DNA from 2 places in the Streptomyces sp. NPDC058052 genome. Region 1 is predicted to be linked to the other one. Evidence: riboswitches for the same ligand, from Rfam matches in the RefSeq annotation. Region 1 holds a riboswitch; the other holds the start of a gene.
The links. A riboswitch is a leader RNA that binds a small molecule or an ion and turns the genes downstream of it on or off. The one in region 1 is predicted to bind glycine.
Positions count from the first base shown of each region.

Region 2: linked by a shared signal. The riboswitch ahead of gcvT (glycine cleavage system aminomethyltransferase GcvT) and the one ahead of gcvP (aminomethyl-transferring glycine dehydrogenase) in region 1 are both predicted to bind glycine.

Region 1 is NZ_JBHVRX010000042.1:46,401-57,523, reverse strand. Features, by position in the region: gene ACFVU3_RS35850 (DUF881 domain-containing protein) at 1-659, shown strand, start outside; gene ACFVU3_RS35845 (FHA domain-containing protein) at 741-1,673, shown strand; gene ACFVU3_RS35840 (MerR family transcriptional regulator) at 1,708-2,466, shown strand; gene ACFVU3_RS35835 (bifunctional nuclease family protein) at 2,557-3,024, shown strand; gene ACFVU3_RS35830 (MerR family transcriptional regulator) at 3,246-3,863, shown strand; gene ACFVU3_RS35825 (DNA polymerase IV) at 3,938-5,446, shown strand; gene ACFVU3_RS35820 (PRC-barrel domain-containing protein) at 5,584-5,955, opposite strand; glycine riboswitch at 6,069-6,168, shown strand; gene gcvP (aminomethyl-transferring glycine dehydrogenase) at 6,348-9,233, shown strand; gene ACFVU3_RS35810 (DUF5999 family protein) at 9,303-9,509, opposite strand; gene ACFVU3_RS35805 (hypothetical protein) at 9,847-10,437, opposite strand; gene ACFVU3_RS35800 (glutamate-cysteine ligase family protein) at 10,951-11,123, shown strand, end outside.
Region 2 is NZ_JBHVRX010000001.1:286,268-297,390, reverse strand. Features, by position in the region: gene ACFVU3_RS01495 (ABC transporter permease) at 1-164, opposite strand, end outside; gene ACFVU3_RS01490 (ABC transporter substrate-binding protein) at 257-1,927, opposite strand; gene ACFVU3_RS01485 (enhanced serine sensitivity protein SseB C-terminal domain-containing protein) at 2,153-2,941, opposite strand; gene ACFVU3_RS01480 (enhanced serine sensitivity protein SseB) at 3,022-3,762, opposite strand; gene ACFVU3_RS01475 (AAA family ATPase) at 3,874-4,536, opposite strand; glycine riboswitch at 4,710-4,810, shown strand; gene gcvT (glycine cleavage system aminomethyltransferase GcvT) at 4,963-6,078, shown strand; gene gcvH (glycine cleavage system protein GcvH) at 6,189-6,566, shown strand; gene glyA (serine hydroxymethyltransferase) at 6,591-7,859, shown strand; gene ACFVU3_RS01455 (L-serine ammonia-lyase) at 8,013-9,383, shown strand; gene ACFVU3_RS01450 (hypothetical protein) at 9,451-9,690, opposite strand; gene ACFVU3_RS01445 (hypothetical protein) at 9,875-10,429, shown strand; gene ACFVU3_RS01440 (EF-hand domain-containing protein) at 10,518-10,733, opposite strand; gene ACFVU3_RS01435 (GNAT family N-acetyltransferase) at 10,808-11,123, shown strand, end outside.

The DNA of each region.
Region 1 (11,123 bases):
TCGTCGTGGCCCTGCTGCTCGCCTGTCTCGGTTTCGGCCTGGCCATCCAGGTCTCCTCGACCAGCGAGGGCAGTGCCCTGCGCGGGGCCCGGCAGGAGGACCTCGTACGGATCCTCGACGAGCTCGACGACCGGACCCAGCGGCTGGAGGACGAGAAGGCGCGGCTGGAGAAGCAGCGGTCGGAGCTGGAGTCCAGCTCCGACCAGGCCGAGGAGGCCCGCCGGCAGACGCAGGAGAAGGAGCGGCAGCTCGGGATCCTGGCCGGCACGGTGGCCGCCGAGGGGCCCGGCATCACGCTGACCGTGACCGACCCGGTCGGCGCGGTCGAGTCCGACATGCTGCTCGACGCCATCCAGGAGCTGCGGGCGGCCGGCGCCGAGGCGATCCAGGTCGACGGCGTGCGGGTGGTGGCGAACAGCTATTTCACCGGTGACGGCGATGACATGCGGATCGATGGAACGCAGGTGACCGCTCCGTACGTCTTCAAGGTCATCGGCAAGCCCGAGGATCTCGAGCCCGCGCTCAACATCCCCGGTGGAGTCGTGCAGACCCTCGAGAAGGAGCAGGCCACGGCCACGGTGGAGCGGTCGTCGAAGATCGTCGTCGACGCCTTGCGACCCGCGAAGCGGCCTGACTACGCTCGGTCGTCCTCCCCGTGAGAGAGGGGGCGAGGGGTCCCGCGACATGGGCTGGAGCGTTGCGGGGGGTCGGCGCACCACAACGGTGGTGCGTGGTGGAAACTGTCCGGAGGATACGGACGTTGTGAAGGTGTCCGGGTCGGCAGGTGTGATGGATCTCGGTTCGTCCTGCCCCACGGGCGGGTCTGTTTCGGTCAAGGGGAATCGCCCGTGAAGTTGTTTGCGAAGTTGTTCGGCAAGAGCGCACGCGAGGACGGCGGCAACGCCAGGCACCGCGCGCCGCGCCATGCCCAGAGCGAGGAGCAGGGCGGCGAGCGCCCGCTCTTCCGTGACGAGGTCGGTGGCGACATTCCGGGCGCGCAGGGCGCGTCGTCTGTTGACCCCGCCGGTGCCGCGCGCATAGGTTTCGGTGAACCATCAACCTCAGGTACGGGTGGAGGGTTTACCCCCGATCCGTACGCGACCCAGACCTCCGCGGGGCAGCCGCGGCAGGAGGACGCGTCCATGCCGGTGTGTACGAGGTGCGGTCACCGCAACGCGGCGGACAGCCGTTTCTGCTCCCACTGCGGCACGCCGCTGCGGGGCGGGATCGCCGCCGAGCGTCCCTCCGAGACGACGTCGACCATCTCGATCTCGGGTCTGGAGGCGTACGACGCGGAGACCACCGGTCAGATCGCGATCCCCGCGCTGTCCCCCGAGGCCCTCGCGGCCGTCGAGGCGCTGCCGCCGGGCTCCGCGCTCCTCGTGGTGCGCCGCGGTCCGAACTCGGGCAGCCGCTTCCTGCTGGACGGTGAGCTGACGACGGCCGGCCGTCACCCGCAGAGCGACATCTTCCTGGACGACTTCACGGTCTCCCGGAGGCACGTCGAGTTCCGCCGGGGCCAGGACGGCAGCTTCACCGTCTCCGACGTCGGCAGCCTCAACGGCACCTACGTCAACCGGGAGCCGATCGACTCGGTCGTGCTCAACCCCGGCGACGAGGTCCAGATCGGCAAGTACCGGCTGGTCTTCTACGCGAGCCAGCGAGGCGTCTGACACACGCCTGGCGGAGATCCTTCAGGAAAGGTCCATGGTGCGAACACCGACGGGCGGTGCCGGTTCCGGCACCGCCACCGCGGGCGACCGGCTGGTGAGTATCGGCACCGTGCTGAGCCAGCTGCGGGACGAGTTTCCCGAAGTGACGATCTCCAAGATCCGCTTCCTGGAGGCCGAGGGGCTCGTCGAGCCCCGCCGTACGGCCTCCGGGTACCGGAAGTTCAGCCCGCAGGACGTGGAGCGGCTCGCCGCCGTCCTGCGGATGCAGCGGGACCACTATCTTCCGCTGAAGGTCATCCGGGAGCATCTCGACGCCCTCGCCCGCGGTGAGCAGGTGCAGCTCCCGGCGCCCGGGCGGCGGCGTGATCTGCTGGACGGCCTGCTCGACGGGCCCGTGGACGGCGAGGCCGCCGAGCGGCCGACCGCCGCGCGGCTGGGCCGGGCCGAGCTGGTCGCCGCGGCCGGGGTCACCGAGGCCGAGCTGGTGGAGTGGGAGTCGTACGGCCTGGTCGGCGAGACCGAGGGCGGCGGTTACGACGCGGAGAGCGTGAACGTGGCCCGGATCGTCGCCGATCTCGGGCGGTTCGGGCTCGAGCCCCGGCACCTGCGGGCCGTGAAGGCGTCCGCGGACCGGGAGGCCGGGCTCATCGAGCAGGTGGTGGCGCCGCTGCGCCGGCACCGCAATCCGCAGACCAGGGCCCATGCCGAGGAGACCGCCGCCGACCTGGCGCAGCTGTCGGTGCGGCTGCACGCCGCGCTGGTGCAGACGGCCCTCGGGATCCGCCTCCAGTGACGCCCTCCGGCGGTTCCGGCGGGGGTGCGCCGGGGTGCTGAGCGGGGGCCCGACTATCCAAACCGGTCGGGCACGTCCTAGGGTTGCTGTGTGAACGAGCTCGACGTTGTGGGTGTCCGGGTGGAAATGCCCTCCAACCAGCCGATCGTGCTCCTGCGCGAGGTGGGAGGCGACCGGTACCTGCCCATCTGGATCGGACCCGGCGAGGCGACCGCGATCGCCTTCGCCCAGCAGGGCATGGCGCCGCCCAGGCCGCTGACGCACGACCTGTTCAAGGACGTGCTGGAGGCGGTGGGCCAGGAGCTCACCCAGGTCCGCATCACCGATCTGCGGGACGGGGTCTTCTACGCCGAGCTGGTCTTCGCCAGCGGTGTGGAGGTGAGCGCGCGTCCGTCCGACGCGATAGCCCTGGCCCTGCGGACGGGTTCGCCGATCTTCGGCAGCGACGGCGTCCTCGACGACGCCGGCATCGCGATCCCCGACGAGCAGGAGGACGAGGTGGAGAAGTTCCGCGAGTTCCTCGACCAGATCTCGCCGGAGGACTTCGGGAGCCAGTGACCGGACCGTCCGGACGGTCCCGGACGCCGGTCCGGCGGGGGGCGTGAGGGGGCGGCCGAGGAGCGCTGTCGGCGCATTCGAGTAGCCTTTCCCCGGAGTGGGACACGTGAAACCACTCTCTGGGTGATTATCACTCGGCGTGCCGAGTGTGGCGATCGTTGACGCACCCCTAGCGACTGCCTACCTTCGAGTGGGCAGGTCAAGGACGGAGGGTCGGCGTGATGAGCAGCGCGGACGGTACGGCAGGGAGCTCGCTCGGACGCGTGTCCGAGGAGAGCGGTCCGTATCCGCTTCACGGCAGTGTGGGCGACTTCGGCACGGAGACGAGCGGCGGGGTGGCGGACGAGGCGATCGGCTACCGCGGCCCCACGGCCTGCGCGGCCGCCGGCATCACCTACCGGCAGCTGGACTACTGGGCGCGCACCGGGCTCGTCGAGCCGAGCGTGCGGCCCGCGTACGGCTCCGGGACGCAGCGGCTCTACAGCTTCCGGGACGTCGTCGTCCTGAAGATCGTCAAGCGTTTCCTCGACACGGGCGTCGCCCTCCAGAACATCCGGGCCGCCGTGCAGCACCTGCGGGCCCGCGGCTTCCGCGATCTGGAGCGGATGACGCTGATGAGCGACGGGGCGACCGTCTACGAGTGCTCCTCGCCCGACGAGGTCGTCTCCCTGCTCCAGGGCGGGCAGGGCGTCTTCGGCATCGCGGTGGGGGTGGTCTGGCGGGACGTCGAGTCGGCGCTCTCGCAGCTGCACGGGGAGCGCGTGGACACCGGCGAGACGCTGATCGGGCACAACCCGCAGGACGAGCTGGCCCGGCGCCGGCGCGACCGGGCCGTCTGAACGTCTTCCCGGGGCCGGTGCGGGCGGGTCGCCCGTACCGGCGATTGTCAGTGGCGTGAGGCAGCATCGGAGACGTGAGAGCCGCCCCCACGATCCTGCATCTGGACATGGACGCCTTCTTCGCCGCCGCCGAGCAGGCGTCGAAGCCGAGCCTGCGCGGCAAGCCGGTCGTCGTGGGCGGGCTCGGGCCGCGCGGCGTGGTCGCGACCGCCTCGTACGAGGCGCGGCGCTTCGGGGTGCACTCGGCGATGCCGATGGGACAGGCGCGGCGGCTCGCGCCCAACGCCGCGTATCTGGTGCCGCGCTTCGCCTTCTACCGGGCGATCAGCGGACAGGTCATGGAGCTGCTCGGGCGGTTGTCGCCGCTGGTGGAGCCGCTCAGCCTCGACGAGGCGTTCGTGGACCTGGAGGCCGGGGGGCTGGCGGACGACAGCGCGGGCGCGCGGGCCGTGGGGGAGCGGCTGCGGGCCGAGATCCTGGCGACGACCGGCCTGACCGGGTCCGTGGGGCTTGCGGGCTCCAAGATGCTCGCGAAGATCGCCTCGGAGGAGGCGAAGCCGGACGGGCTGGTGCTCTACGAGCCGGGCACCGAGCGGGCGCTGCTCGCGCCGCGGTCGGTGCGGATCATCCCCGGTGTGGGGCCGGCCACCGGGGACCATCTGCGGCGGGCCGGGATCACGACGGTCGCCGATCTCGTGGAGGCGGGCGAGGACGAGCTCGTACGGATCCTGGGGCGGTCGCACGGGGCCTCGCTGTACCGGATGGCGCTCGGGCACGACGACCGGCCCGTGGTGGCCGAGCGGGACGCCAAGTCGGTCTCCGTCGAGGACACCTTCGACGTCGACCTGCACGACCGGCTGCGGATCCGGCTGGAGGTGGAGCGGCTGGCGGAGCGGTGCGTGCGGCGGCTGCGGGGCTCGGGGCACTCGGGGCGGACGATCGTCCTGAAGGTGCGGCGGTACGACTTCTCGACGCTGACCCGGTCCGAGACGCTGCGCGGGCCGACGGACGATCCGCTGGTGGTGCGGGAGGCCGCGGAGCGGCTGCTCGAACTCGTGGACACGACGGGCGGGGTGCGGCTGCTCGGTGTTGGGGTCAGCGGGCTCGCCGACTACACCCAGGAGGACCTGTTCGCCCAGGCGGAGGCGGAGGCGGAGGCGGAGGCCGGCGCGGAGGCCGGCGCGGAGGCCGGCGCGGAGGCCGGGACGGAGACGGACGCGGCGGCCGGGGCGGCGGTCCCGGCGGCCCCGGAGGGGGTCGGGCCGTCGGCGGGCCGGGCCGGGGCGGCGGAGGCCGTGGAGGTGCCGGGGACGGCCGCGGAGAGCGCCGTACGCCGATGGGCGCCGGGGCACGACGTGCGGCACGCGGTCCTCGGGGCGGGCTGGGTGCAGGGCAGCGGGCTCGGGCGGGTCACCGTCCGGTTCGAGGAGCCCGGCAGTACGGCTCCGGGGCGGGTGCGGACCTTCGCGGTGGACGATCCGGAGCTGGAGCCGTCGGACCCGCTGCCGCTGGTGCCCGGCGGGGTGACGGGGGCGGAGGGATCCGCCCCCGTCGTCCGCGCGGGTGGGCAGCACGCCGGGTGAGGCGTGTGAGGCGTCCGGTGGCGGGCCGGCCGGGCCGGGTGCCCGATCGGACACGCGGGGCGCGTCCCGGGGCGTGGTCGGGCATCCAGGCCGGACGCTCCGGGGCCGGTCCGAAGGATCTGGGGACGGGGGCGGGTCTACGCGGCGTCGTCCTGGCCCGCGAGGCGGCCGAAGTCGGGGATCGTCTCCGGCGGGGGCGGGAGCGTCAGCTCGTAGTGGCGGTAGAGCTGGAGCTCCTGCTCGGGGGAGAGGTGACGGCCGACGCCGAAGTCCGGGGCGTCCTTGATCAGGGCGCGCTCGAAGGGGATGTGCAGACCGTCGTCGGCCAGCTCGCTCGGCTCCAGCGGGACGAACGCGTCCCTGCTGAACAGGCCGGTGCGGACGGCGGCCCACTCGGGGATGCCGGTCGCGTCGTCCAGGTACACCTCGTCCACGGTTCCGATCTTGTGCCCGTTCCGGTCGAACGCCTTGCGGCCGATCAGGCTGCGCGGATCGATGTCGGTCTGCACGGTCCCTCCAACTGGTCGCAACTGCTCTACACCCCTACGAAAGTGCACATCTGGGATGTCGGCCACTTGAGCGAAGAGAGCGACAACCGCGCTGGTAGGCTGGCTGTGGCTGTCGACACCGTGCGGGAGAGTCCTCCGGAGAAGGTTTCCGGGGGCGCCGAAGGAGCAAATCCTCCCCGGAATCTCTCAGGCACCCGGTACCGCGCGGGCGAGGTCACTCTGGAAAGCAGGGCGGGAGTCCGACGGCATCCGCTCTCACCGACGGTGAAAGCCGGCGTGCCCACGGGCATGCCGGTGAAGCTCTCAGGTTGAGATGACAGAGGGGGAGGCCGTCCGGGCACCCGCGCCGTGGTGCCCCTCGCAGGTCGTGACGACCAGGAGGCCCCCGCATCATGACCGCCAACCGCATTCCGCTCTCCGAGCTCGAGCAGGGCATTCCCTTCGAGCAGCGGCACATCGGACCCGACGCCGAGGCGCGGGCCAAGATGCTCGCCCAGGTCGGATACGGCTCGCTCGACGAGCTGACGGCCGCCGCGGTGCCGGACGTCATCAAGAACGCCGAGGCGCTGGACCTGCCCGGCGCCCGCACCGAGGCCCAGGTCCTCGCCGAGCTGCGCACCCTCGCCGACCGCAACCAGGTCCTCGCCCCGATGATCGGCCTCGGTTACTACGGCACCTTCACCCCGCCGGTGATCCTCCGCAACGTCATGGAGAACCCGGCCTGGTACACGGCGTACACGCCCTACCAGCCGGAGATCTCGCAGGGCCGCCTGGAGGCGCTGCTCAACTTCCAGACCATGGTCGCCGACCTCACCGGCCTGCCGACCTCCGGCGCCTCCCTCCTCGACGAGGGCACCGCCGCCGCCGAGGCCATGTCGCTCTCCCGGCGCGTGGGCAAGGTCAAGAACGGCGTCTTCCTGGTCGACGCCGACGCCCTGCCGCAGACCGTCGCCGTCATCGAGACCCGCGCCGAGCCGACCGGTGTCGAGGTCGTCGTCGCCGACCTGAGCGAGGGCATCCCCGCCGAGATCGCCGAGCGCGGCGTCTTCGGTGTGCTCATCCAGTACCCGGGTGCCTCCGGTGCCGTCCGCGACATCAAGCCGCTGATCGACGCCGCCCACGAGCTCGGCGCCGTCGTGACCGTCGCCGCCGACCTGCTCGCCCTCACCCTGCTCGTCTCGCCCGGCTCGCTCGGCGCCGACATCGCCGTCGGCACGACCCAGCGCTTCGGCGTCCCGATGGGCTTCGGCGGCCCGCACGCCGGCTACATGGCCGTCCAGGACAAGCACGCCCGCTCGCTGCCCGGCCGGCTGGTCGGCGTCTCCGTCGACGCCGACGGCAACAAGGCGTACCGCCTCGCCCTGCAGACCCGCGAGCAGCACATCCGCCGCGAGAAGGCCACCAGCAACATCTGCACCGCCCAGGTGCTCCTCGCCGTCATGGCCGGCATGTACGCCGTCTACCACGGCCCCGACGGCCTGAAGCAGATCGCCCAGCGCACCCACCGGTACGCGGCGATCCTCGCCGCCGGCCTCACCGCCGGGGGCGTCGAGCTCACCCAGGGCGCCTTCTTCGACACCCTCACCGCCCGCGTCCCGGGCCGCGCCGACGCCGTCGCCGCCGCCGCCCGCGAGGCCGGCGTCAACCTGTTCCGCGTGGACGCCGACCACGTCTCGGTCTCCTGCGACGAGACCACCGGCCGCGAGCAGCTCGCCGCCGTCTGGGGCGCCTTCGGCGTCACGGGCGACATCGAGGCGCTCGACGCCGCCGCCGGGGACGTCCTCCCCGCCGGTCTGCTGCGCACCGACGCGTACCTGACCCACCCGGTCTTCCACGCGCACCGCTCCGAGACCTCGATGCTGCGCTACCTGCGCCGCCTCTCGGACCGCGACTACGCGCTCGACCGCGGCATGATCCCGCTCGGCTCCTGCACCATGAAGCTGAACGCGACCACCGAGATGGAGCCGGTGACCTGGCCCGAGTTCGGCCAGATCCACCCCTTCGCGCCGATCGAGCAGGCCCAGGGCTACGTCACGCTCATCACCGAGCTGGAGGAGCGCCTGGCCGAGGTCACCGGCTACGACAAGGTCTCGATCCAGCCCAACGCCGGTTCGCAGGGCGAGCTGGCCGGTCTCCTCGCGGTCCGCGCCTACCACCGCGCCAACGGCGACGAGCAGCGCACCGTCTGTCTCATCCCGTCCTCCGCGCACGGCACCAACGCGGCCTCCGCGGTGATGGCCGGCATGAAGGTCGTCGTCGTGAAGACCGCCGAGGACGGCGAGGTCGACGTCGAGGACCTGCGCGCCAAGATCGCGCAGCACCGCGACGAGCTCTCCGTGCTGATGATCACCTACCCGTCGACGCACGGCGTCTTCGAGGAGCACGTCGCCGACATCTGCGCCGAGGTCCACGAGGCCGGCGGCCAGGTGTACGTCGACGGCGCCAACCTCAACGCCCTGGTCGGCCTCGCCAAGCCGGGCCACTTCGGCGGCGACGTCTCGCACCTCAACCTGCACAAGACCTTCTGCATCCCGCACGGCGGCGGCGGCCCCGGCGTCGGCCCGGTCGGCGTCCGCGCCCACCTCGCGCCGTACCTGCCGAACCACCCGCTCCAGCCCACCGCGGGCCCGGAGACCGGCGTCGGCCCGATCTCGGCCGCCCCGTGGGGTTCCGCCGGCATCCTGCCCATCTCCTGGAGCTACGTCCGGCTGATGGGCGGCGAGGGCCTCAAGCGCGCCACCCAGGTCGCCGTCCTCGCGGCGAACTACATCGCCAAGCGCCTGGAGCCGCACTACCCGGTCCTCTACACCGGCCCGGCCGGGCTCGTCGCCCACGAGTGCATCGTCGACCTGCGGCCGCTGACCAAGGCGACCGGCGTCTCCGTCGACGACATCGCCAAGCGCCTGATCGACTACGGCTTCCACGCGCCGACCATGTCCTTCCCGGTCGCCGGCACGCTGATGATCGAGCCGACCGAGTCCGAGGACCTGGCCGAGCTGGACCGCTTCTGCGACACCATGATCGCGATCCGCGCCGAGATCGAGAAGGTCGCCTCCGGCGAGTGGCCCGCCGAGGACAACCCGCTGGCCAACGCGCCGCACACCGCGGCCGCGCTCGGCGGCGAGTGGACCCACGCCTACGACCGTGACGTGGCGGTCTTCCCCGCCGGCGTCTCGACCGCCGACAAGTACTGGCCGCCGGTCCGCCGCATCGACGGCGCCTTCGGCGACCGGAACCTGGTCTGCTCCTGCCCGCCGCTGGACGAGTACGACCACTGACCGCGGGCATGACAGAGGGCCGGTCCGGAGTCTCCTCCGGGCCGGCCCTCGGCGTTCGCCCGGGCGGTGTCAGGCCGCCGTCGTCACCCGGCCCGCGGTGAGCGGCCGGTGCGGAGCGATGATCTGCCCGTCCGGCAGCAGTTCGCCGGTGTCCTCGAACAGCAGGACACCGTTGCACAGCAGGCTCCACCCCTGCTCCGGGTGGCACGCCACAGGGCGGGCGGCCTCACGGTCGGCGGAGTCGGCGGTGGGACAGGCAGGCTGGTGCTGGCACATGGGTGGGTTCTTTCGCTGCGTCGTGGTGGATGTCCTGCGGCTCTTCGCGCTCATGGCCGCCCCCGTCGGTCGGTTCGGTTCCGGTCCCAGTCTTGCCGCACGGACGGTCTTCCGCAGGTATTTCGCGTCAGCTCGTCCTCTCCGGGGAAGACGCGTCACCCGCAGGGGCGGTTCAGGTCAACACCCCGGCCTTTTCGGGTGGTTCGGAGTGGCCCGAGCGGGCTAGTCCGTACGGGAGGGGTGTTCGGCGACGGCGTTCGGACGCGGGTTCCGGACAGCAGTGCGCCCCGTGACCCGACCGGGTCACGGGGCGCACCGCTGTCCGGAGCGGGCCGGATCAGGCGGGTGCCGCCGAGCCGAGCAGCGGCGGCGGCGCCAGACGCGTACTGAGCACGGGCAGCAGATCGGCCACCCGGTAGGGACGGTTGGCGGCGATGCCGGGCGGCGCCGGGGCGAGCGGCACGAGGACGTCCGAGGTCTCCGCGTCCGGGTCCGTGGCGTCCGGGTCGGGCTCGGCGTGCAGCCACAGCGTCAGCATGTACAGCTCCGGCACCGACAGCAGCCGCGGCTGGTACGTGCCGGGCAGGGCCTCGGCCTGGACCAGGGCCCGCTCCGTGGCGGCGACGTACGGCCCCTCGAAGAAGTGCGAGAAGGACCAGCCGTCCGGGGTGAGCATGGTGTCCGCGGCGGCGATCGCCCGGTCCCCGCTCCGGATCAGGAAACGCCAGCCGACCAGCCGGGTGCCGGGTGTCTGCTCCGGTGCCCCGGAGATCCTCAGCACGTGGACGGGCAGCGGGAGTTCGGGACTCAGCGGTCCCTGGGCGGCACGCAGGGCCGGGGTGCGGGCCTCGCGTACGGCCGTGGGCGAGCCGAGTGCCGCGAGGACACTGCGGAGGGCCGGCGCGGGGGCCGGGGAGGGTCGGAGCATCGTGTGGGTCGCCTCTCGCTCAGGAGACACGGGGATACGGGAATGCGCGGCTACGGGGACAGGTACGACGGCGCTGTCGGCGGCGGGGGCGGAGCGGGGGGCCATGGGTCATGGCCGTCGCCGGCGCTCCGCTTCGTCCGCGGAGTTTATACGACACGTGTTCACAGAGTGTTTCCGCTAGGCGCCGCCGATATTCCTGGCAAGGCGTCATCAGGTCGTATTCGGTGGATCGCGGGACGGAATCGGAGCGAAGACAGGATCTCCGTCCTCGCATTCCCCGGCAAGCCGGACGTCCGAATTCCGAAAGTCGTGCCGCCCGCGCCGGCGGGGCAATATGACATTGGTATATGTCGTCGGCCGGTCCGGAGGTGGGAGGCCGTGCGCGCGGCGGCAGGTTCGTACCAGACTATCCGTGGAGCGGCCGGAAACGCAGGCGTTGTCGATCAGTGGCGTGGGCATCATCGTCCGTACGCGCGGCCCGCCCGGTGGCCGCCACGCGGGAGGGACGCCTCGATGGGGGAGAAGGTCGCGACGGACGGCTTCGGCCCGGCCGACCGGCAGCGCTACCGGCGCAAGCTCCAGCAGTGTCTGGCGGGGCTCGCCCGGCTCCTCGCGGAGCAGCGGTTCGACCGCCCGCGGAACCTCATGGGCGTCGAGATCGAACTCAATCTCACAGGATCCGACGG
Region 2 (11,123 bases), on a different contig from region 1:
AGCGCGCGGTTGATGCGCGCCACATCGGCTTCGGTCGCCCGCTCGCCCAGGATCGCTGAGGCGGGTCCGCCGGGCAGTCGGTTCAGCCAGATGAAGAGCAGAACCGACAGGCCGAGCAGGGTGGGTATGAGCTGGAGAAGTCGTCGTACGACGAGTCGCAACACCCCGCGTGCCCCTTTCTTGCGTGTGGAGGGTGGATGCGCGGACGCCCGGTCACGGGAGGAACGCGTGACCGGGCGGACCGCTTACGGGTGTGTTACTTGAAGGAGACCTCGGCGAAGTTCTCCTGCGTCAGCGGGGAGACCTTCGGCGGGACCACGTTCTTGCCGAACGCGATGGCCGGCGGGGAGGACGTCAGCGGGAGACCCGGCAGGTAGTCCATGATCGCCTCGTTGGCGGCCTTGTAGAGGTCGGTGCGCTTGGTCGGGTCGCCCTGGAGCGAGCCGGCCTTCACCGCGTTGAAGACCTTGTCGTCCTTGAAGCCCCACTGCTTGTCGTACCCGGCGAACCAGGTGCCGATGAAGTTGTAGCCGTCGTTGAAGTCGCCGGTCCAGCCGAGCATGTGCAGCGCGCAGCCGCCCTTCTCGACGGCGTCGACGTAGTCCGGGTTCCACTTCTTCGGCTTCGGGGTGACCTTGATGCCGGCCTTCTCCAGGTCGGCCTTGACCAGCTCGAAGATGTCCTGCGGGGCAGGCATGTACGGGCGGGTGACCTCGGTCGGGTAGCAGAAGTCGACGGAGAGGTTGCTCGCGCCGGCGCCGGCGAGGAGCGACTTGGCCTTGGCGGTGTCGAAGGCGTACTTTTTCACGTTCTCCGAGTAGCCGGCGACCGTGTCGGGCATGAACTGGGTCGCGACCTTGCCGCCCTCGGGCAGCTGGGTCTTGACGATGTTCTCGCGGTCGACGGCGTGCGCGATGGCCTGGCGGACCTCGGGCTTCTTCAGCGCCGGGTTGGCCTCCTGCGTCATACCGAGGTAGAGCAGGTTGAAGACGTCACGGGTCGGGACCTGGAAGCCCGCGCCCTCGAGGGTCTTGATGTCGGCGGGCGCGACCAGGTCGTAGCCGTCGATGTCACCGGCCTGGAGCGCCTGGCGGCGGCCGTCCTCGGTGTCGATCGTGCGGAAGACCAGGTTCTTCACCTTGGCCTTGTCGCCCCAGTAGTCGTCGAAGCGCTCGAGGGCGACTTCCTTGTTGCCCTTGTTCCACTTCGTGATCTTGTACGGGCCGGTGCCGGCGACCGTGCCGGCCTCCTGGCTGTACTTGGGGTACGTGATGGCGTCGCCGGCCTCGGTGACCTGCTGCTTCGCGTACTCCTGGATCGCCTTCGGCGAGTGGATCGCGAGGGCGTTCAGGGAGAAGCCGCCGGGCAGGTTGGCGGAGGGCTCGAAGACCTCGATGACGGCCGTGGCGTCGTCCTTGGCCGTGCAGGACTTGTAGTTCGCCTTGGGCGTCTCCTTGTCCTCGTTGGCCTTGAAGCCGCCCATGATGGTCTGCCAGTAGTACGAGACCGCGCTCGACTGGTAGGTGCCCTTCCAGTTGAACCAGTAGTCGTAGTTGGCGCAGACCGCCTTCGCGTCGAGGGTCTCGCCGTCGTGGAACTTCACGCCCTTGCGGATGTTGAAGGTCCAGACGGTGCCCTCGGGGTTGCTCGACCACTTCTCGGCGAGCCCGCCCACCAGCTTGCTTCCGCCGGGCTCGTGCTCCAGGAGCGCCTCGAACGCCTGGCGGGTGACCCGGAAGGTCTCGCCGTCGCTCGCGAGGGCCGGGTCGAGGGAGGCCGGGTCGCCCGGGGCACCGAACACGAAGGTGTCCTTGGCTCCGGACTTGTTCTCGTCCTTGTCCCGGTCGCTCGCGCAGCCCGTGGCGATGAGGCCGACCGTGAGGGCCGCCGTCAGAGCCCGGGTCGACCGGGAATTGAGTATGCGCATGGGTCCACCCCTGGGTCGCCATGTGTGGTCTTGACCGGCCGAACGCTACTGGCGAGTGACGCGGCAGAGAACAGTCCGCATAGCGGTGATACCAACCTGAGACCCGGACACTCACCAAAACGGTCCGATGCCGGACATCGGCGGCGGGAGCGGTCTCAACTGGACGCAAAACCCCGCCCTGGCAAGCCATTTCGGCCAGGGCGGGGAAAAGTCGCGGGTGCGGCGTCAGCGGTGCTGCGCGGGCGGGTAGCCGTATCCCGGACGGTGGGATCCCGCATGCTGGGACGGAGCGCCGTGGGCGTCGCGGTCGTAGAAGGGCCGGGCGTGGGCCTTCAGCCAGAGCGCGACCGGGTCGTACGCGTCGGAGAGCGCGACCGTCGAGACGGGCAGCCCCTCGGGCACCGAGCCGATCGACTGGCGCATCATCGCCCGCACCTCGTCGACGGCCGCCGCCGAACCGTCGTACAGGTCCAGGCCGATGACCAGGTACGGAGTCCCCAGCGCGGGCTGCACCCAGCCGCGGCGCAGCGAGCGGACGGCCGGCGTCCGGTGCGCGTTCTGGGTGAGCTGGGCATAGAACTGCGGCATCTCCAGGGCGGGTTCGGAGACCCGCAGCGGTCCGGCGGGCATCCGGTCCAGGCCGGTGGCGATCCGGCGCAGATCGGCCCACGGGATGCCGACGCCGCCGCCGGGGGCGTGCGGATTGAGCCAGACGCCCCAGCGCTCGGGGTAGAGGGCGCGGGCGATCTCGCGGCCGGTGACACGCTCGTGGGCGCGGTGCCAGCCGGAGGCGGCCAGTTCGCCGGCGGAGGTGACGCAGGGCGCGTAGCCGTACCCGTCGACCTCCATGTTGCCGTACTGGGCCTCCGGCGAGCCCGCGGAGCCCTGCCAGAGCAGCATGTACAACTCGCCGTCGGCCAGGGCGTGCAGCAGTCCCTCGTACGCGTCGTAGCGTCCGGGCGCCACCTGGCGCAGCATGTGCTCGACCTGTCCGGTCGCGCCTGACGCGCTCACCCTGGGTTCCGCCCCTCTGTCTCGTACGGCTCGGTTCGGTGGTTCGGTCTCGGTCGGTCCAGCTTAGACAGCGCCGGGGGTCATCCGGCGGCGCGCTGGTAGAAGGGACGCACCCGTTCCAGCATCCAGTCGCCGACGGGGTCGGCCGCCATGTCCAGCAGGATGAGGTTGACCGGCCAGGCGACCTCGACGCGGCCGAGGGCCCGGCCGAGGGCGTCCAGCGGCGCGTTGCGGTCGACGCCGTCCCAGCCGGTGAGCTGGACGCCGATGAAGAGCGCCGGTTCGGTGCCCTCGACGCTGGCGAGGGTGCGGCGGGCGGAGGCGACGACGCCGGTGGCGTCGAACTCGGCGGAGGCGGCGGTGAGGAAGTCGACCGGGTCGTCCTGCCAGTCGGGCTCGAAGAGCCGGACGCGGCCGCCGGACGCGGGCCCGTCGAGGGCGGTGCGGCCGGTCCGGCAGAGCTCGGCGACGGCGGGCGGGGGCAGCGGGACGCCGACGGTGCCGCCGGGGTTCACCGCGATGCCGAGCTGCGGGGGCAGGCCGCGGGCGAAGTCACGGGCGGGGGCGACGGTGAAGGACATGTGGTCGCCGACGCAGGCGAGGAACTGCTCCTGCGAGCTGAAGACGGGGACGTAGGCGGCGCCGCCGATCTCCATCGTGGCGAGGTCCAGGTCGGGGCTGTCGGGGCCGCCGCCGTTGGGCAGCGGGACCCAGACCGGGCTGCGGCCGAGCACCTCGATGAGCCGGCCTCCGGCCGCGGGCTCGCCGAGCGCGGCGGCCAGCGCCTCCTCCAGCTCGTTGCCCGGCCACGTCACGTCCACGGTGGTTCCGTCCCCTTCTCGCACGGCCCTGGTCCCGGCCGTCCCGCAGCACCCTAACGCCGCCCCGCCCCGCCTGTGACCAGAACCGGCACCCGGGGGGCGGCGCCGGCCTCAGGAGGTCTCGCGGAAGCCGATGCGGCGCAGCGCGGTGGCGGCGTCCCGGTCGAGGAGGGTGGCGGAGGCGCAGCCTCGGGGCAGCCGGCCCGACTCGACGGCGCCGACGAGCCGGCCGACGGCCCGGCGGTGCCGGGCGAAGGCGTACGCGGACACCCCGCGGCCCCGCTCGCGCTGGCCGTCCCGGGCGGTGTCCGGGTCGACGTCGAGGAGGACCAGGTGGAGGGCGCGGCCGCGGCGGACGGCGGAGCGGGCGAGCCAGCCGCGGACCCAGGACTGGGTACCGCAGTCGTGGACCACGACGCCGGCGCCGGAGCGCAGGGCCCGGTACAGCCCGGCGTAGTGCGCGATCCGGACGAGCGGGCGGTAGAGCGCGTACGGCAGGAGGCGGGGCATCCGGGCCTCCCAGCGCTCCCGGGCGTCCTGCGAGTCGATGCCACGGCCCTCGGCGGCCCGCCGCAGCAGGGTCGACTTGCCGCTGCCGGGCAGGCCGGAGACGACCACGACGTCGCCGGCGGCGAAGGTGAGGGCGCGCGGGCCCCGCCCGCCGCGGTCGCGCAGGTCCCGCACGACGCGCCCGCGCGCGCGGGTCCGGGCGCGCGGCCGCTGGGCCGGTATGGCGGCGTCGGTCGCGAAGACGCCGGTGTGCTGGATCCTCATCGCTGCTCCCCCTGTCGGGTCCCCGGGGGACGTACCGGGAACCTCACGGAGACCCTTGCCCACGAAGTGTAAAGAAACGGTAATCCGAGACAAGCGATTTGCGGCGCCGACACCGCGTGCGATGATGTGCGCGCCAGGCGCGCGCAGCGCCGTACAACCGCATACCGGCCGCTCGAATCCGCGCGGGAGAGTTCCGGACCGGCCTCGGCCGTCCGGGCGCCGAAGGAGCAAGACCCTCCCTTGAATCTCTCAGGCCCCGTACCGCGTGGATGAGGCAGATCTGAAAAGCGGGACACCTGTCGTGTCCCCACCCAAGGTGCAAGCCGGGGATGCCCCCGGTGAACCTCTCAGGTTCCATGACAGATGGGGAGGAACGTCCTTGCCTGTCATGTTTTCCGCCTTCGGGAACCGGGAGCCACGTCCATCATGAGCACCACCCCCCGCCTGACCGCCCTCGATGCCCTGCATCGTTCGCTGGGCGCGACCATGACCGACTTCGCCGGCTGGGACATGCCGCTGCGGTACGGCAGCGAGCGCGACGAGCACAACGCCGTCCGCACCAGGGCCGGCCTCTTCGACCTCTCCCACATGGGCGAGATCACCGTCACCGGCCCGCAGGCGGTCGACCTGCTCGACTTCGCCCTCGTCGGCAACATCTCCACGGTGGGCAACGGCCGCGCCCGGTACACGATGATCTGCCAGGAGGACGGCGGCATCCTCGACGACCTGATCGTCTACCGCCTCGGCGAGACCGAGTACATGGTCGTCGCCAACGCCTCCAACGCGCAGGTCGTCCTGGACGCCCTGGTGACCCGCTCCGGCGGCTTCGACGCCGAGGTCCGCGACGACCGCGACGCGTACGCGCTGATCGCCGTGCAGGGCCCCGAGTCCCCCGGCATCCTCAAGCAGCTCACCGACGCCGACCTGGACGGCCTGAAGTACTACGCGGGCCTGCCCGGCACGGTCGCCGGCGTCCCGGCGCTCATCGCCCGGACCGGCTACACCGGCGAGGACGGCTTCGAGCTCTTCCTGAAGCCGGAGCACGCCGAGGGCGTGTGGACGGCGCTGACCGAGGCGGGCGCGGGCGTCGGCCTGATCCCGTGCGGCCTGTCCTGCCGCGACACGCTGCGCCTGGAGGCGGGCATGCCGCTGTACGGGCACGAGCTGACCACCTCCCTCACCCCCTTCGACGCCGGTCTCGGCCGGGTCGTGAAGTTCGAGAAGCCGGGCGACTTCGTCGGCCGCAAGGCGCTGGAGGCCGCCGCCGAGCGCGCCGAGACCGCCCCGCCGCGCAAGCTGGTCGGCCTGATCGCCGAGGGCCGCCGCGTCCCGCGCGCCGGCATGGCCGTCGTCGCCGGCGGCGAGGTCGTCGGCGAGATCACCTCCGGCGCCCCCTCCCCGACGCTCGGCGAGCCGATCGCGATGGCGTACGTCGACGCGGCGCACGCGGTCCCCGGCGCCGAGGGTGTAGGGGTGGACATCCGCGGCACCCACGAGCCGTACCGGGTCGTGGCGCTGCCGTTCTACAAGCGCCAGAAGTAGGCGCCCGTCCGTCCGGGCCCGCTCCGGACGTGACGCATTCGTCTCAGGACACGTCTCACCCCGCAAGACCCACGTACATCCGCACTCCCCCGATCCAGGAGAATCAGGCCATGAGCAACCCCCAGCAGCTTCGCTACAGCAAGGAGCACGAGTGGCTGTCGGCCGTCGAGGACGGCGTCGCCACGGTCGGCATCACGGAGCACGCGGCCAACGCCCTCGGTGACGTCGTCTACGTGCAGCTCCCCGAGGTCGGCGCGACCGTGACCGCGGGCGAGTCCTGTGGCGAGCTGGAGTCGACCAAGTCCGTCAGCGACCTCTACGCCCCGGTGACGGGCGAGATCGTCGAGGCCAACCAGGACGTCGTCGACGACCCCTCGCTGGTGAACTCCGCCCCCTTCGAGGGCGGCTGGCTGTTCAAGGTGCGCATCACGGGCGAGCCGGACGACCTGCTCACCGCCGACGAGTACACCGCCTTCACCGCAGGCTGACCGAGACCCCCTAGGGATCGCTTCATGTCGCTTCTGAACACTCCCCTCCACGAGCTGGACCCGGACGTCGCCGCCGCCGTCGACGCCGAGCTCCGCCGCCAGCAGTCCACCCTCGAGATGATCGCGTCGGAGAACTTCGCTCCGGTCGCCGTCATGGAGGCCCAGGGCTCCGTCCTCACCAACAAGTACGCCGAGGGCTACCCGGGCCGCCGCTACTACGGCGGCTGCGAGCACGTCGACGTGGCCGAGCAGATCGCGATCGACCGGATCAAGGACCTGTTCGGCGCCGAGTACGCCAACGTGCAGCCGCACTCCGGCGCCTCCGCCAACCAGGCCGCGCTCTTCGCGATCGCCCAGCCGGGCGACACGATCCTCGGTCTCGACCTGGCGCACGGCGGCCACCTCACCCACGGCATGCGCCTGAACTTCTCGGGCAAGCAGTTCAACGTGGTCGCGTACCACGTGGACGAGGCCGGCCTGGTGGACATGGCCGAGGTCGAGCGCCTGGCCAAGGAGCACCGCCCGAAGGTGATCATCGCCGGCTGGTCGGCGTACCCGCGCCAGCTGGACTTCGCGGAGTTCCGCCGGATCGCCGACGAGGTCGAGGCGTACCTGTGGGTCGACATGGCCCACTTCGCGGGTCTGGTCGCGGCCGGTCTGCACCCGAACCCGGTCGAGTACGCGGACGTGGTGACCTCCACCACGCACAAGACGCTCGGCGGCCCGCGCGGCGGCATCATCCTGGCGAAGAAGGCGTTCGCCAAGAAGCTGAACTCCTCGGTCTTCCCCGGTTTCCAGGGCGGCCCGCTGGAGCACGTGATCGCGGCCAAGGCCGTCTCCTTCAAGGTCGCGGCCTCGGAGGAGTTCAAGGAGCGCCAGCAGCGCACCCTGGACGGCGCCCGCATCCTGGCCGAGCGCCTGGTCCGGGACGACGTCACCGAGCACGGCGTCTCGGTCCTCTCCGGCGGCACGGACGTGCACCTGGTCCTGGTGGACCTGCGGAACTCCGAGCTCGACGGCCAGCAGGCCGAGGACCGTCTCCACGAGGTCGGCATCACGGTCAACCGGAACGCCGTTCCGAACGACCCGCGCCCGCCGATGGTCACCTCCGGTCTGCGCATCGGCACGCCGGCCCTCGCCACCCGCGGCTTCACGGCCGAGGACTTCACCGAGGTCGCCGACGTCATCGCCGAGACGCTGAAGCCGGGCTTCGACGCGGACAAGGCCGAGGCGCTGAAGGCCCGCGTGACCGCGCTGGCCGACAAGCACCCGCTGTACCCCGGCCTGAAGTAATTTCGTACGCTTTCGTTCCTGGGTCCGTCCCAGCGAGAGTTCCGGGGCACCGCGCACACTGGACAGTGAGCGCGGTGCCCCGCCCCATGTCTTCCACGCTTTTCTGCTCCACCCCGGCAGACAACGGCGTCTAGCCCCACAAGGAGTCCTCCCGTGGCCATCTCGGTCTTCGATCTGTTCTCGATCGGCATCGGTCCGTCGAGCTCCCACACGGTGGGCCCCATGCGGGCGGCCCGGATGTTCGCCCGCCGGCTGAAGAACGAGGGGCTGCTCGCCTCCACGGCGACGGTCCGGGCGGAGCTGTACGGCTCGCTCGGCGCGACCGGCCACGGCCACGGCACCCCGAAGGCGGTCCTCCTCGGCCTGGAGGGGAACTCGCCCCGCACGGTCGACGTGGAGAACGCCGACGAGGAGTTCGAGCGGATCAAGGCGAGCGGGCGGATCAACCTGCTCGGCGCCCACGAGATCCCGTTCGACTTCGACGCGGACCTGGTCCTGCACCGGCGCAAGGCGCTCCCGTACCACGCCAACGGCATGACGGTCTTCGCGTACGACGCCGAGGGCGCGCTCGTCCTGGAGAAGACGTACTACTCCGTGGGCGGCGGTTTCGTCGTGGACGAGGACGCGGTGGCCGGCGAGAGCCCGATCATCCCGGACGACACCGTCCTGAAGTACCCCTTCCGCACCGGTGACGAGCTGCTGCGCCTCGCCAAGGAGACCGGCCTGTCGATCTCCTCGCTGATGCTGGAGAACGAGAAGGCGTGGCGCACCGAGGACGAGATCCGCGCCGGCCTGCTGGAGATCTGGCGGGTCATGCAGGCGTGCGTCTCGCGCGGCATGGCCCGCGAGGGCATCCTGCCGGGCGGCCTGAAGGTCCGCCGCCGCGCCTCGACCCTGGCCCGCAAGCTGCGCTCCGAGGGCGACCCGGCGATGCACGCGATGGAGTGGATCACCCTCTACGCGATGGCGGTGAACGAGGAGAACGCGGCCGGCGGCCGGGTGGTCACCGCCCCGACGAACGGCGCGGCCGGCATCATCCCCGCCGTCCTGCACTACTACATGAACTTCGTGCCGGGCGCGGACGAGGACGGCATCGTGCGCTTCCTGCTCGCGGCGGGCGCGGTCGGCATGCTCTTCAAGGAGAACGCCTCGATCTCCGGCGCCGAGGTCGGCTGCCAGGGCGAGGTCGGCTCGGCCTGCTCGATGGCGGCGGGCGCCCTCGCCGAGGTCCTGGGCGGCTCCCCCGAGCAGGTGGAGAACGCGGCCGAGATCGGCATGGAGCACAACCTGGGCCTGACCTGCGACCCGGTCGGCGGCCTGGTCCAGATCCCGTGCATCGAGCGGAACGGCATGGCGGCGGTCAAGGCCGTCACGGCGGCGAAGATGTCCATGCGCGGCGACGGCAGCCACCTGGTCTCCCTCGACAAGGTCATCAAGACCATGAAGGAGACCGGCGCCGACATGAGCGTCAAGTACAAGGAGACCGCGCGCGGCGGCCTCGCGGTGAACATCATCGAGTGCTGAGCACGCCCGCGCGTACGTGACGAACGGCCGGTCCCGCCCCCACGGGACCGGCCGTTTCCCGTTCGGGTCAGTAGCGGACCCAGAGGACGATGACGTCCGGGCGGGTGGAGGTGAAGGGCTCGCAGAGGAAGATCTTGCCCCAGATCCACTCGCCGGCCCGGCCGGCGGCCTGGCACTCGGCGTACGAGGAGTGGTGGCTGCGGGCGTAGAAGCCGGGGCCGGCGGCCTCGGCGGTGCCGGCCGTGCCGAGGGCGAGGGCTCCGGCGGTGGCCGCGGTGGCGAGGGCGGCTGCGACGCGACGGTACATGGCATGTCCTCCTGAAATGAACGATGCGATGCGGTGCGGGATGGTGCCGTACGGTTCGTGCCGGCTGCGCAGCCGGGACGAAACGTATCGGCGGACCCTCGCCCGGGCAATAGGTCTAGGCCAATCATCGGACGGATGTCCGGATTCCCCGGTCGCGGCCGGTTTCCGTCGCTAGGGTCCGATCATGACCATGACCACTGATGCCGCGTGTCTCGCCCTCACCCGCACCCTGCGCCGCCGGGGGATCGTCGTGCTCTCCGTCTTCGGGGCGGTGTGGGCGCTCGCGGGCGGATCGGGGCTGCCCGCGCCGGGGCTCCTCGTCGCCGGGGTGCTCGCGGCGCTGCTGACGGCCGGGACGCTGGCCGCCGGCTTCCGGGGGACGGCCCGCGAGGTGACCCGCCCGGTGCGGCTGCCGGAGCGGTGGAACCGCGGGGTCGGCGTGGTGAACGCGGGCGAGGCGGCCGCGATCGTCGGTGTCGTCGCGGTCTCGAACGCGACCGGACACCAGGAGTGGATCCCGGTCGGCATCTGCTTCGCCGTCGGTCTCCACTTCTTCCCGCTGGCCCGCCTCTACGACCAGCGTCAGTACGGGTGGCTCGCGGTGGCCCTGACGGCCCTCGGAGCGATCGGGGGCGGCCTGGCGGCCGGCGGGCTCACGGCGGAGGCCGTACGGGCCTGCGTGGGCCTTCCCGCGGCCCTGGCGCTGTGGGGCACCGCCCTGCTGGTGGCGCGGGACTGAGCGCCGGAGGCTCCACCCGGGCCCGGGACCGGCGGCGGCTCAGGGTGAACGCCGCCCGGTCCCGGCCCCGGAGCGGGTCAGGCCCGGGTCACGCCTTGCTGAGGTGGGACCAGAACTCGTCCCACGACAGGCGGCCGTCGCCGTTGTCGTCGCGCTGCTTGATGAGGGCCTCGGCCACCGTCTCGGTGACGTTGAAGTCACCCAGCTGGGCCATGACGCTCTTGTACTCCGCGGCGGTGATGAAGCCGTCCCCGTCCACGTCGTACCGGTTGAATGCCGTGCGTGCCGACTCGATGTCCGCCACTGCTTCCGCCCCTTCTCGGTGCTGTTCTGACGGGGGTCAGATTAGCTGGCCGAGCGGTGCCCGATGATGGCGGTATGAGCAGTGACGTGACACGGATCCTGGAGGCGGCGGCGCGCGGGGAGTTCCCCGCCATGGACGGCGGGACGACGGTGGTGCCGCAGCCGGACCGGCGGGACGCCGGGGTCCTGGCCTTCACGGCGCACTCGGTGGTCTTCGCGGACGTCGATCCCCAGTGGGTGCGGGCGGAGCTGGCCGCGACGGGGAGCGACCCGCTCGCGGCGAGCATGAACCCCGGCTTCCTGGTGCGGCTGATGACCGAGACGGGCCGGCGGATGAACACGGTCGACCTGCTGACGGTCGCCGACGCCCTGCCGGGCCCGCCGCCGGTGG